Regions from separate parts of the Streptomyces sp. NPDC050549 genome, predicted to be linked through region 1. Evidence: predicted binding sites of a transcription regulator. Region 1 holds the regulator's gene; the other holds the start of a gene.
What was found. Region 1 encodes HrcA, which represses chaperone genes, less so after heat shock. Its sites were predicted from a motif close to TTNGCACTCNGNNNNNCNGAGTGCNAA; they were not measured.
Positions count from the first base shown of each region.

Region 2: the regulator HrcA is predicted to act here: its motif matches at 2,431-2,457, upstream of groL (chaperonin GroEL).

Region 1 is NZ_JBFAJD010000001.1:391,895-397,508, forward strand. It holds gene AB0I51_RS01745 (Uma2 family endonuclease) at 36-614, shown strand; gene AB0I51_RS01750 (DUF3097 domain-containing protein) at 592-1,401, opposite strand; gene AB0I51_RS01755 (MBL fold metallo-hydrolase) at 1,433-2,158, opposite strand; gene hrcA (heat-inducible transcriptional repressor HrcA) at 2,340-3,356, shown strand; gene dnaJ (molecular chaperone DnaJ) at 3,357-4,493, shown strand; gene AB0I51_RS01770 (nitronate monooxygenase) at 4,593-5,614, shown strand, end outside.
Region 2 is NZ_JBFAJD010000002.1:43,042-48,655, reverse strand. It holds gene AB0I51_RS04260 (NADH:flavin oxidoreductase) at 1-431, opposite strand, end outside; gene groL (chaperonin GroEL) at 646-2,268, opposite strand; gene AB0I51_RS04250 (cold-shock protein) at 2,609-2,815, opposite strand; gene AB0I51_RS04245 (MoaD/ThiS family protein) at 3,247-3,522, opposite strand; gene thrC (threonine synthase) at 3,615-4,946, opposite strand; SAM riboswitch class I at 4,964-5,120, opposite strand; gene AB0I51_RS04235 (glucosyl-3-phosphoglycerate synthase) at 5,303-5,614, shown strand, end outside.

The sequences.
Region 1 (5,614 bases):
GCCGACAGCACGCGGCGGATGTGGAGGCCATGGAGATGACCGCTGTGGACGAGCGTGGGGTGACCAGGTTCTTCGAGGGGTTCGAGCCGCCCGAGGGACTCAAGGTGGAGCTTCTTCGGGGGGTGGTCGTGATGATGGCCAGCCCTGACATCGTGCACAACATGATCGTTGCCGATGTGCAGGACCAGATCCCTCGGCAGCGCTGGGATCGCCTCCAGACCCAGGATGTGGAGATCGTCGGGGAGGCCAGCGAACCCATTCCGGACCTGATCGTGTCGGAGCGTGGGGTGGTCCCGGCCTCAGGCAATCTGGTGCCGTCCCGGTTGATCACTCTGGCGGTCGAGGTCGTGTCGAAGTCCAGTGTCCACCACGACTATCCGGTCAAGCGGTCGATCTACGCGGCGGGAAAGGTTCCCGCCTACCTTCTCGTCGATCCGATCATGGCGCAGTGTGTCCTGCTGACGAAGCCCGCAGGCCAGGGTGAGGATGCCGACTACCTCAGCCAGGAGATCATCAAGTTCGGCAATCCGGTCCCGCTGGAGGTTCTGGGACTCGAACTCGACACCAGCGAGTTCGGAACGTTCCCCAACGTCAAGCCTCACCGCTATCCGTGACGAAGTCGATCAACTCCTCCACCCGCCCCAGCAGTTCCGGCTCCAGGTCCTTGTAGGACCGGACCTTGGCCAGAATCGCCTGCCACACCGCACCGGTGTTTTCCGGCCAACCCAGGGCCCGGCACACCCCCGTCTTCCAGTCCTGCCCGTGCGGGACGCGGGGCCAGGCGGCGATGCCGACGGAGGACGGTTTCACGGCCTCCCAGATGTCGATGTAGGGGTGGCCCACGACGAGCGCGTGCTCGCTGGTGACCGACTGGGCGATGCGCCACTCCTTGGTGCCCGGCACCAAGTGGTCCACCAGGATGCCCAACCGCGCGTCCGGGCCCGGACCGAACTCGTCCACAATGGCCGGCAGGTCGTCGACGCCCTCCAGGTACTCGACCACCACACCCTCGATGCGCAGGTCGTCGCCCCACACCCGCTCGACGAGCTCGGCGTCGTGCCGGCCCTCCACGTAGATCCGCCCGGCGCGGGCCACACGCGCGCGTGCACCGGGAACGGCGACCGAACCGGATGCCGTGCGGGTGGGCCGTAGCGGACTGGACACAGGCCTGACCAGGGTGACCACCCGGCCCTCCAGGAGGAAGCCGCGAGGCTCCAGCGGGAACACCCGGTGCTTGCCGAAGCGGTCCTCCAGGGTGACCGTGCCGGCCTCGCAGCGGATCACCGCGCCGCAGAAACCGGTGCCCGGCTCCTCGACCACCAGGCCCGCCTCCGCGGCGACCTCGGGGACGGGCCTGGGCTTCTTCCACGGAGGGGTCAGGTCGGCGGAGTACTGGCGCATTCGGATGACGATAGGAGAAGGCCGGGAGACGTCACCGCGACACGCCGAAACGGGTTGCCAACGCGTCCCGTTGGGCCCGCACGAACCCCGCGTCCACCACCGCTCCGTGACCGGGCACGTACACCGCGTCCTCACCGCCCAGGCCGAGGAGGCGGTCCAGGGCGGCCGGCCAGTGGGACGGTACGGCGTCGGGCCCCGCCTGGGGTTCGCCGGACTCCTCGACCAGATCGCCGCAGAAGACGACCGCCGGGGAGCCGGGGACGAGCACCGCCAGGTCATGGGCGGTGTGCCCGGGCCCGACGTTCGCCAGCAGGACCTCTCGGTCGTCGCCGAGGGAGAGGGGCCAATCGTCCGACACCAGGTGACGCGGATACGTCAGGGCGGCTACGGCCTCGTCGGCCACGCGCGCGTGGAGGCCGTTTTCGACCGCGTCCCTACGGAGTGCCTCCCGCTCGTCCGCCAACACGCGCTCCACGCCCACCGCCCCGAACACCTCCGCGTCCGCGAACTCCGCCGCCCCGAAGACATGGTCGAAATGGCCGTGGGTGAGCGCGAGATGGGTCACACGGCGCCCGGCGAGCGACTGCGCCTCCGTACGCAACCGCGCGCCCTCCGCCACACTCGACCCCGCGTCGATCATGAGCGCCGAGCCGCCCCCGACGACCAGACCGACCGTGCAGTCCCAGCCAGGCAGCCGGCACCGCCCCACCCCGGCGGCCAGCCGCTCCCACCCCGCCTCTTCCCAAGTCACCGTCATACGGCGACGCTAACTGTGACGGCACCCCACGGCGTGACATCGCAGGACCGGCCTTGCCCGGGGTGTACCTCACGGCCGTACACTGGCCGGGGAACGCTGGCACTCACGCGCACAGAGTGCCAGGAAAGGGCGGGCTCGCGACAAGCGGCGACAAAGGCGACCAGAACTGGAGGTGTGCGCGATGCTCAGCGAACGCAGGCTTCAGGTGCTGCGCGCCATCGTCCAGGACTATGTCGGCACCGAGGAGCCGGTGGGCTCCAAGGCGCTCACCGAGCGGCACAGCCTCGGCGTCTCCCCGGCGACCGTGCGCAACGACATGGCGGCCCTGGAGGACGAGGGGTACATCGCCCAGCCGCACACCAGCGCCGGGCGCATCCCCACGGACAAGGGCTACCGCCTGTTCGTCGACAAGCTCGCCGGCGTCAAGCCGATGACCGGCCCCGAGCGCAAGGCCATCCAGAACTTCCTCGACGGCGCGGTCGACCTCGACGACGTCGTGGGCCGTACGGTACGGCTGCTAGCGCAGCTCACCCGGCAGGTCGCCGTCGTGCAGTACCCCTCGCTGACCCGCTCGACCGTGCGCCACGTGGAGCTGCTGTCACTGGCTCCCGCGCGCGTGATGCTCGTACTGATCACGGACACCGGGCGGGTCGAGCAGCGCATGGTGGACTGCCCGGCGCCCTTCGGGGAGTCCTCGCTCGCGGATCTACGCGCGCGGCTCAACAGCCGGATCGCCGGCCGCCGCTTCGCGGACGTGCCGCAGCTCGTGCAGGACCTGCCGGAGGCCTTCGAGAACGAGGACCGCGGCACGGTCGCGACGGTGCTCTCCACCCTCCTGGAGACCCTCGTCGAGGAGACCGAGGAGCGGCTGATGATCGGCGGCACCGCCAATCTCACCCGCTTCGGACATGACTTTCCCCTCACCATCCGCCCCATCCTGGAAGCCCTGGAGGAGCAGGTCGTCCTCCTCAAGTTGCTTGGTGAGGCGGGGGATTCGGGCATGACCGTACGGATCGGTCACGAGAACGCCTACGAGGGACTCAACTCCACGTCGGTGGTGTCGGTCGGCTACGGTTCGGGCGGCGAGGCAGTCGCCAAGCTCGGCGTGGTCGGACCGACCCGCATGGATTACCCGGGAACGATGGGAGCGGTACGCGCAGTGGCACGGTACGTCGGACAGATCCTGGCGGAGTCCTAAGTGGCCACGGACTACTACGCCGTTCTCGGCGTGCGTCGCGACGCGTCGCAGGATGAGATCAAGAAGGCCTTCCGCCGGCTCGCGCGCGAGCTGCACCCGGACGTGAATCCGGATCCGAAGACCCAGGAGCGGTTCAAGGAGATCAACGCCGCTTACGAGGTGCTCTCGGACCCGCAGAAGAAGCAGGTCTACGACCTCGGCGGCGACCCCCTCTCGCAGGCGGGCGGTGGTGGAGCCGGCGGCTTCGGCGCGGGCGGCTTCGGGAACTTCTCGGACATCATGGACGCGTTCTTCGGTACGGCGTCGCAGCGCGGACCGCGCTCGCGCACCCGCCGCGGCCAGGACGCGATGATCCGGCTGGAGATCGAGCTCGACGAGGCGGCCTTCGGCACCACGAAGGACATCCAGGTCGACACGGCCGTCGTCTGCAACACCTGCAACGGCGAGGGCGCGGCCCCCGGCACCTCCGCCCAGACCTGCGACATGTGCCGCGGTCGCGGTGAGGTGTCCCAGGTGACCCGGTCCTTCCTGGGCCAGGTCATGACGTCCCGCCCCTGCCCGCAGTGCCAGGGCTTCGGCACCGTCGTGCCGACGCCGTGCCCGGAGTGCGCCGGTGACGGCCGCGTCCGCTCGCGGCGCACGCTGACGGTGAAGATCCCGGCCGGTGTGGACAACGGCACGCGGATCCAGCTCGCGGGCGAGGGCGAGGTCGGCCCCGGTGGTGGCCCCGCCGGTGACCTGTACGTCGAGATCCACGAGCTGCCGCACGCGATGTTCCAGCGCCGCGGCGACGACCTGCACTGCACGGTCACCCTCCCGATGACGGCGGCGGCCCTCGGCACGAAGGTGCCGCTGGAGACGCTGGACGGCATGGAGGAGGTCGACATCCGGCCCGGCACCCAGTCCGGCCAGTCGATCCCGCTGCACACCAGAGGCATCACGCATCTGCGCGGCGGCGGCCGGGGCGACCTCATCGTGCACGTCGAGGTCACCACCCCGACCAAGCTCGACGTGGAGCAGGAACGCCTCCTCAGGGAGCTGGCGAAACTCCGCGGCGAGGAGCGCCCCATGGGGACGTTCCAGCCGGGGCAGCAGGGGCTGTTCTCCCGTCTGAAGGACGCTTTCAACGGCCGCTGAACCGGTCGTCGAACCGGTCTCCGCCCGGGCATGCATCCGTCCTGTGCCCGGCGGAAGGCCGGATTCGGACTTGTTCGGAGGACGTGACAACATGCCGTCATGTCCTCCGCACTGACCGATCTTTTCCCGCATCCGATCGTGCAGGCCCCCATGGCGGGCGGTGTCTCCGTACCGCGCCTCGCGGCTGCCGTGTCCGAGGCCGGCGGGCTGGGGTTCCTCGCCGCCGGGTACAAGACCGCCGACGGCATGTACCAGGAGATCAAGCAGTTGCGGAGCCTGACGGCCCGCCCCTTCGGCGTGAACCTCTTCGTGCCGCAGCCGGAGTACGCGGACAAGGCCGCGGTCGACGTCTACGCCCACCAGCTGGCCGGCGAGGCCGCCTGGTACGACACGGAACTCGGCGACCCGGACAGCGGCCGCGAGGACGGCTACGACGCGAAGCTGTCCGTGCTGCTCGACAACCCGGTGTCCTTCGCCTCCTTCCACTTCGGCGTCCCGACCCGTGAGGTGCTGGACTCGCTGCGCCGGGCCGGCACCTTCACCCTCGTCACCGCGACCACCGCCGAGGAGGCCCTCGCCGTGGAGCGGGCCGGCGCCGACGCGGTGATCGCGCAGGGCGTCGAGGCCGGCGGCCACCAGGGCACTCACCGCGACCTCCCGGAGAACGACGGTTCCGGCATAGGGCTGCTCTCCCTGGTCGCCCAGATCCGCGAGACGGTGAGTCTCCCGATCGTCGCCGCCGGTGGTCTGATGCGCGGCAGCCAGATCGCCGCCGCCCTCGCGGCGGGCGCGCGCGCGGCCCAGCTCGGCACGGCGTTCCTCGCCACCCCCGAGTCCGCGGCGAACGTCCTGCACAAGCAGGCACTCACCAACCCCCTTTTCACGCGTACCGAGTTGACCCGCGCGTTCTCCGGCCGCCCGGCCCGCGGCCTGGTCAACCGCTTCATGCGCGAGCACGGCCCGTACGCCCCCGCCGCCTACCCCGAGGTCCACCACCTCACCACCCCGCTCCGCAAGCAGGCCGCCGCGGCCGGCGACGCGCAGGGCATGGCGCTGTGGGCCGGACAGGGCCACCGCATGGCACGCGAGCTGCCGGCCGGCCAGCTGGTCGAGGTACTGGT
Region 2 (5,614 bases), on a different contig from region 1:
GTGACCTCGTCGCTGCCGATGCGCAGCCCGGACGGGCCGACCGCGGGGGCGTCGGCGTAGGGCGGCTGGCCCTGCTCGCGGACCATGCCGATGTGCCACAGCTGCGGCACGATCGTGCCGCCCGCCGCGTGGACGCCCTCGGCGACCTTCGCCCAGCCCGCGAGCTGCTCCGCGCCGTGGAAGCGCGGCACGCGGTCGCTCTGCCCGGCCGACTCGTGACCGACGTACGTGCCCTCGGTGACGATGAGACCGACGCCCGCGGCGGCCCGGCGGGAGTAGTACCCGACCACGTCCTCACCGGGGATGCCGCCCGGCGAGAACTGCCGGGTCATCGGCGCCATGACGATCCGGTTGGGGACGGTCAGGCCGTTGAGGACGATCGGGCGGGCGAGGACTTCGGCCGCTCGGGAGGCGGGGGCGGTCGTAGACACGTGTGGGGGCTCCTCGGACTACCAGGCACTGGGTACCGGACGGTATGTGCGTATGCATCGATCATGCGTCAACAACAACCCCCGGGCCAAGCCCGTCATTCCGACCGTCCCACCCTTCGGCCTGTGATCCCGGACACGCCCGAGGGCGGTACCCCCCGCCAGAAGCAGGAAGTACCGCCCTCGGTAAGACCGTTGATCAACCGGAAGGGGTCGATCAGAAGTCCATGTCACCGCCCGGCATGCCGCCGCCGGCCGGCGCGGACGCCTTCTCCGGCTTGTCGGCGATGACGGCCTCGGTGGTGAGGAAGAGCGCGGCGATGGAGGCGGCGTTCTGCAGGGCAGAGCGCGTGACCTTCGCCGGGTCGATGATGCCTTCCTTGACCAGGTCGACGTACTCACCGGTCGCGGCGTTGAGGCCGTGACCCGGGGTGAGGTTGCGGACCTTCTCCACCACGACGCCGCCTTCGAGGCCGGCGTTGACGGCGATCTGCTTCAGCGGGGCCTCGAGGGCCAGCTTCACGATCGCGGCACCGGTGGCCTCGTCACCTTCGAGCTCGAGCTTCTCGAAGACGTGGCCCGCCTGGATGAGCGCGACGCCACCACCGGCGACGATGCCCTCCTCGACGGCCGCCTTCGCGTTGCGAACGGCGTCCTCGATGCGGTGCTTGCGCTCCTTGAGCTCGACCTCGGTGGCCGCGCCCGCCTTGATGACGGCGACGCCGCCGGCGAGCTTGGCGAGGCGCTCCTGGAGCTTCTCGCGGTCGTAGTCCGAGTCGCTGTTCTCGATCTCGGCGCGGATCTGGTTGACCCGGCCGGCGACCTGGTCGGCGGAGCCGGAGCCGTCGACGATGGTGGTCTCGTCCTTGGTGATGACGACCTTGCGGGCGCGGCCGAGGAGGTCCACGGTCGCGTTCTCCAGCTTGAGGCCGACCTCCTCGGAGATGACCTCGCCGCCCGTGAGGATGGCGATGTCGCCGAGCATGGCCTTGCGGCGGTCGCCGAAGCCCGGAGCCTTGACAGCGACGGACTTGAAGGTGCCGCGGATCTTGTTGACGACCAGCGTGGACAGGGCCTCGCCCTCGACGTCCTCGGCGATGATCAGCAGCGGCTTGCCCGACTGCATGACCTTCTCCAGGAGCGGGAGCAGGTCCTTGACGTTGGCGATCTTCGAGTTGGCGATCAGGATGTACGGGTCGTCGAGGACGGCCTCCATACGCTCCATGTCGGTGGCGAAGTACGCCGAGATGTAGCCCTTGTCGAAGCGCATGCCCTCGGTGAGCTCAAGCTCCAGACCGAAGGTCTGCGACTCCTCGACGGTGATGACGCCTTCCTTGCCGACCTTGTCCATCGCCTCGGCGATGAGCTCGCCGATCTGGGTGTCGGCGGCGGAGATGGAGGCCGTGGAAGCGATCTGCTCCTTGGTCTCCACGTCCTTGGCCTGCTCCAGCAGGGCACCGGAGACGGCCTCGACGGCCTTCTCGATACCGCGCTTGAGGGCCATCGGGTTGGCGCCCGCGGCTACGTTGCGCAGACCCTCCTTGACGAGGGCCTGGGCGAGGACGGTCGCGGTGGTCGTACCGTCACCGGCGACGTCGTCCGTCTTCTTGGCGACTTCCTTGACCAGCTCGGCGCCGATCTTTTCGTACGGGTCCTCGAGCTCGATCTCCTTGGCGATGGAAACACCATCGTTGGTGATCGTGGGGGCGCCCCACTTCTTCTCGAGGACGACGTTGCGGCCCTTGGGGCCAAGGGTGACCTTGACGGCGTCGGCGAGCTGGTTCATCCCGCGCTCGAGACCGCGCCGTGCCTCCTCGTCGAACGCGATGATCTTGGCCATGTGAAGTGGTCCTCCCGGACTGGGGTGGATTGCTCCGGACCGCGCTGGCGCCCGCGACGGACGGCCTGCCTGCCCCGTGGTTCCTTGCACCACCTGGCCTGCGGGCCTCACCGACCCGGTCCTTCGTTATCACTCTCACCTTCAGAGTGCTAACGCCAATGATTAGCACTCGGCATGGTCGAGTGCAAGCGGCTACCAGGTTCTGACCCCCTGGCACGGGCCCGGCCGCGACCCGGCTCCGAGCATGCCGAAGGGCCCGTACCCCAGGAGGTGACCCCCCAGGAGTACGAGCCCTTCGGTGAGGAACGAAGAACGTCGCTGCTGTTCGTCGGCGCGTGCTTCAGCCGGTCGCGAGCCGGACCATGTCCGCCTGCGGCCCCTTCTGACCCTGCGAGATCTCGAAATCGACCCGCTGACCCTCTTCCAGGGTGCGGTAGCCGTCCATCTGAATCGCGCTGTAGTGGACGAAAACATCCGCACCACCGTCGACCGCGATGAAGCCGTACCCCTTCTCCGCGTTGAACCATTTGACGGTGCCCTGAGCCATGCCTAACTCCCCTATTACTGGCCCTTGCACGGATCCACACTTCGCGGATCCGGGTCAGACCTCACCCCCCACAGGATTGGGGGCGTGCGCCGGAACGCGTCGACCGCGGCCGAATGTATCCGTCCAACTGCCGTCTGCAACAGGTCAATCCGACGAGAATTCCGGGCAGGACCGGTCGGGAATTTACGGAGAATTCGTCCGACTTCAGGGCAAGTCGGGCCCGATAAAGGGAACATAAGGTGCATAAGACCTGCACACTTTGGCTACTTCTCATCGCACACGGAGCCGGTACTCATATGCGTTCGGCATGCGGAGTGGAGCGCGTTCCCCAACTGTACCCCGCTCAATCATAGAGAATTGCCCCCTCCGCTTCTCTCACGGAGGGGGCAATTCGATGAACTCTTGGTAATCGATGTTACCTAGGGTAACGATCAGCCGCCGGCGACGGCCGGAATGATCGAGACTCCGGCCCCGTCCGGGGTGGCCGTCTCCAGCCCCTGCTCGAAGCGGACGTCGTCGTCGTTGACGTACACATTGACGAACCGGCGCAGCTTGCCCTGGTCGTCGAGCACACGCGCGGAGATCCCGGTGTGGTTCTTCTCCAGGTCGCTGATGACCTCGGCGAGGGTGGCGCCCTCGGCGGCGACCTCTGCCTTGCCGCCGGTGTAGGTGCGCAGGATGGTGGGGATGCGAACGGTCACGCTCATGACTTTCAACCTCCGGTCAGGTGGGGGCCTTTAGGGGCGCGGGGAACTGCGCGACCAGCCCCCACCGGACCCGCAGGCGAAAAACAACGAAGCTAGGACGCGAGCCCAGCTTCCCTGAACGACTCGAGGCTCGGCCGGATGGTCGCGGTGAGCCCGGTACCGGCAACCGCGTCCAGCGTCTTCAGACCGTCCCCGGTGTTCAGCACGACGGTGGTCAGCGTCGGGTCCAGCAGTCCGTTCTCGATCAGCTTCTTCGCCACACCGACGGTCACCCCGCCCGCGGTCTCCGCGAAGATGCCCTCGGTCCGCGCGAGCAGCTTGATCGCGTCGACGACCTGCTCGTCGTTGACGTCCTCCACCGCCCCACCGGTACGCCGGGCGATGTCGAGAACATAGGGACCGTCCGCCGGGTTCCCGATCGCCAGCGACTTGGCGATGGTGTTCGGCTTCTGCGGGCGTACGACGTCGTGCCCGGCCTTGTAGGCCACGGACACCGGCGAGCAGCCCTCCGCCTGGGCGCCGAAGATCTTGTACGGCCTGTCCTCGACGAGCCCGAGCTTGATCAGCTCCTGCAGACCCTTGTCGATCTTCGTGAGCTGCGAGCCGGAGGCGATCGGCACGACCAGCTGGTCGGGAAGCCGCCAGCCGAGCTGCTCGCAGATCTCGTACGCCAGGGTCTTGGAGCCCTCCGCGTAGTACGGCCGCAGGTTGACGTTGACGAAGCCCCAGCCCTCGCCGGCCGGGTCGCCGATCAGCTCGGAGCAGAAGCGGTTCACGTCGTCGTAGTTGCCCTCGATGCCGACCAGCTCGCCGCCGTAGATCGCGGCCATGACGATCTTGCCCTCTTCCAGGTCGTGCGGGATGAACACGCAGGAGCGGAAGCCGGCGCGGGCGGCGGCGGCGCCGACGGCGCCCGCGAGGTTGCCGGTGGAGGAGCAGGACAGGGTGGTGAAGTCGAACGCGCGGGCGGCCTCGATGGCCTGGGCCACGACACGGTCCTTGAAGGAGTGCGTCGGGTTGCCGGAGTCGTCCTTCACGAACAACTTGCCCGCGTCGACGCCCAGTTCGCGGGCGAGGTTGTCGGCCTGGACGAGCTTGGTCCAGCCGGGGTTGATGTTCGGCTTGGTCGCCACATCGGCGGGGACGGGCAGGAGGGGCGCGTAACGCCAGATGTTCGCGGGGCCCGCTTCGATCTGCTTGCGGAGCTCTTCGGTGTCGTAGGCCGAGAAGTCGTAGGCGATCTCCAGCGGGCCGAAACACTCCTCGCAGGCGAAGACCGGGCCGAGCGGGACGCGGTGGCCGCACTCACGGCAGGACAGCGCGGCGGCGGGGCCGAGATCAACGGTGTCCGTGGGGTTCGGGTCCGCGGCGGTCGTGTCCGTCTTCGCGGGGTTCGTGGTGCTTGCAACAGTCTGCGCAGCCATGGAGGCGAGGCCCTTTCTCCTCATCTTCCTCACGACGCATCTCGCCGTGAGACGGATTTGGCACCTTCCCGAGCCGGGAGCCTCACCACGTCAGCGTGTACCTGCGTGACAAGACCGGCTGGAGGGTTGCCGGGGCTTCATCGGGCCGTATCCCTCTGCCCCTCTGGATGAGCGGTGTTCAGTTGTGTATGCGATTGTCCCGCCGACGGCCCCCGACATGCGATGGTCATCAGCGTTGTTCAAGACTGTAACCGAAGGCCAGGACAGTTGAGTGAGCCGTCCGAACCGCGAGATGGATCACATACTCACTGTCTGTGACCAGCCCTCGCCGAGAGAACGCAGAGGAGCCGCGCAACGTGCTGAAGGAAGTCGAGCACTGGCTGAGCACCCGCTCCTGGTCCCTGACCGATCGGCCGCTCCACAAGATCCTGGCCGCGAAGCACCGCACGGGCCAGTCGGTCTCCGTCGTGCTGCCCGCGCTGAACGAGGAAGCGACGGTCGGTGACATCGTCGCGATCATCCGCCACGACCTCATGCAGCAGGTCCCGCTCGTCGACGAGATCGTCGTCGTCGACTCCGGGTCCACCGACCGCACCTCCGAGGTGGCCGCCGCGGCGGGCGCCCGGGTCGTGCACCGGGACGACATCCTGCCCCGCATCCCCGCCGTG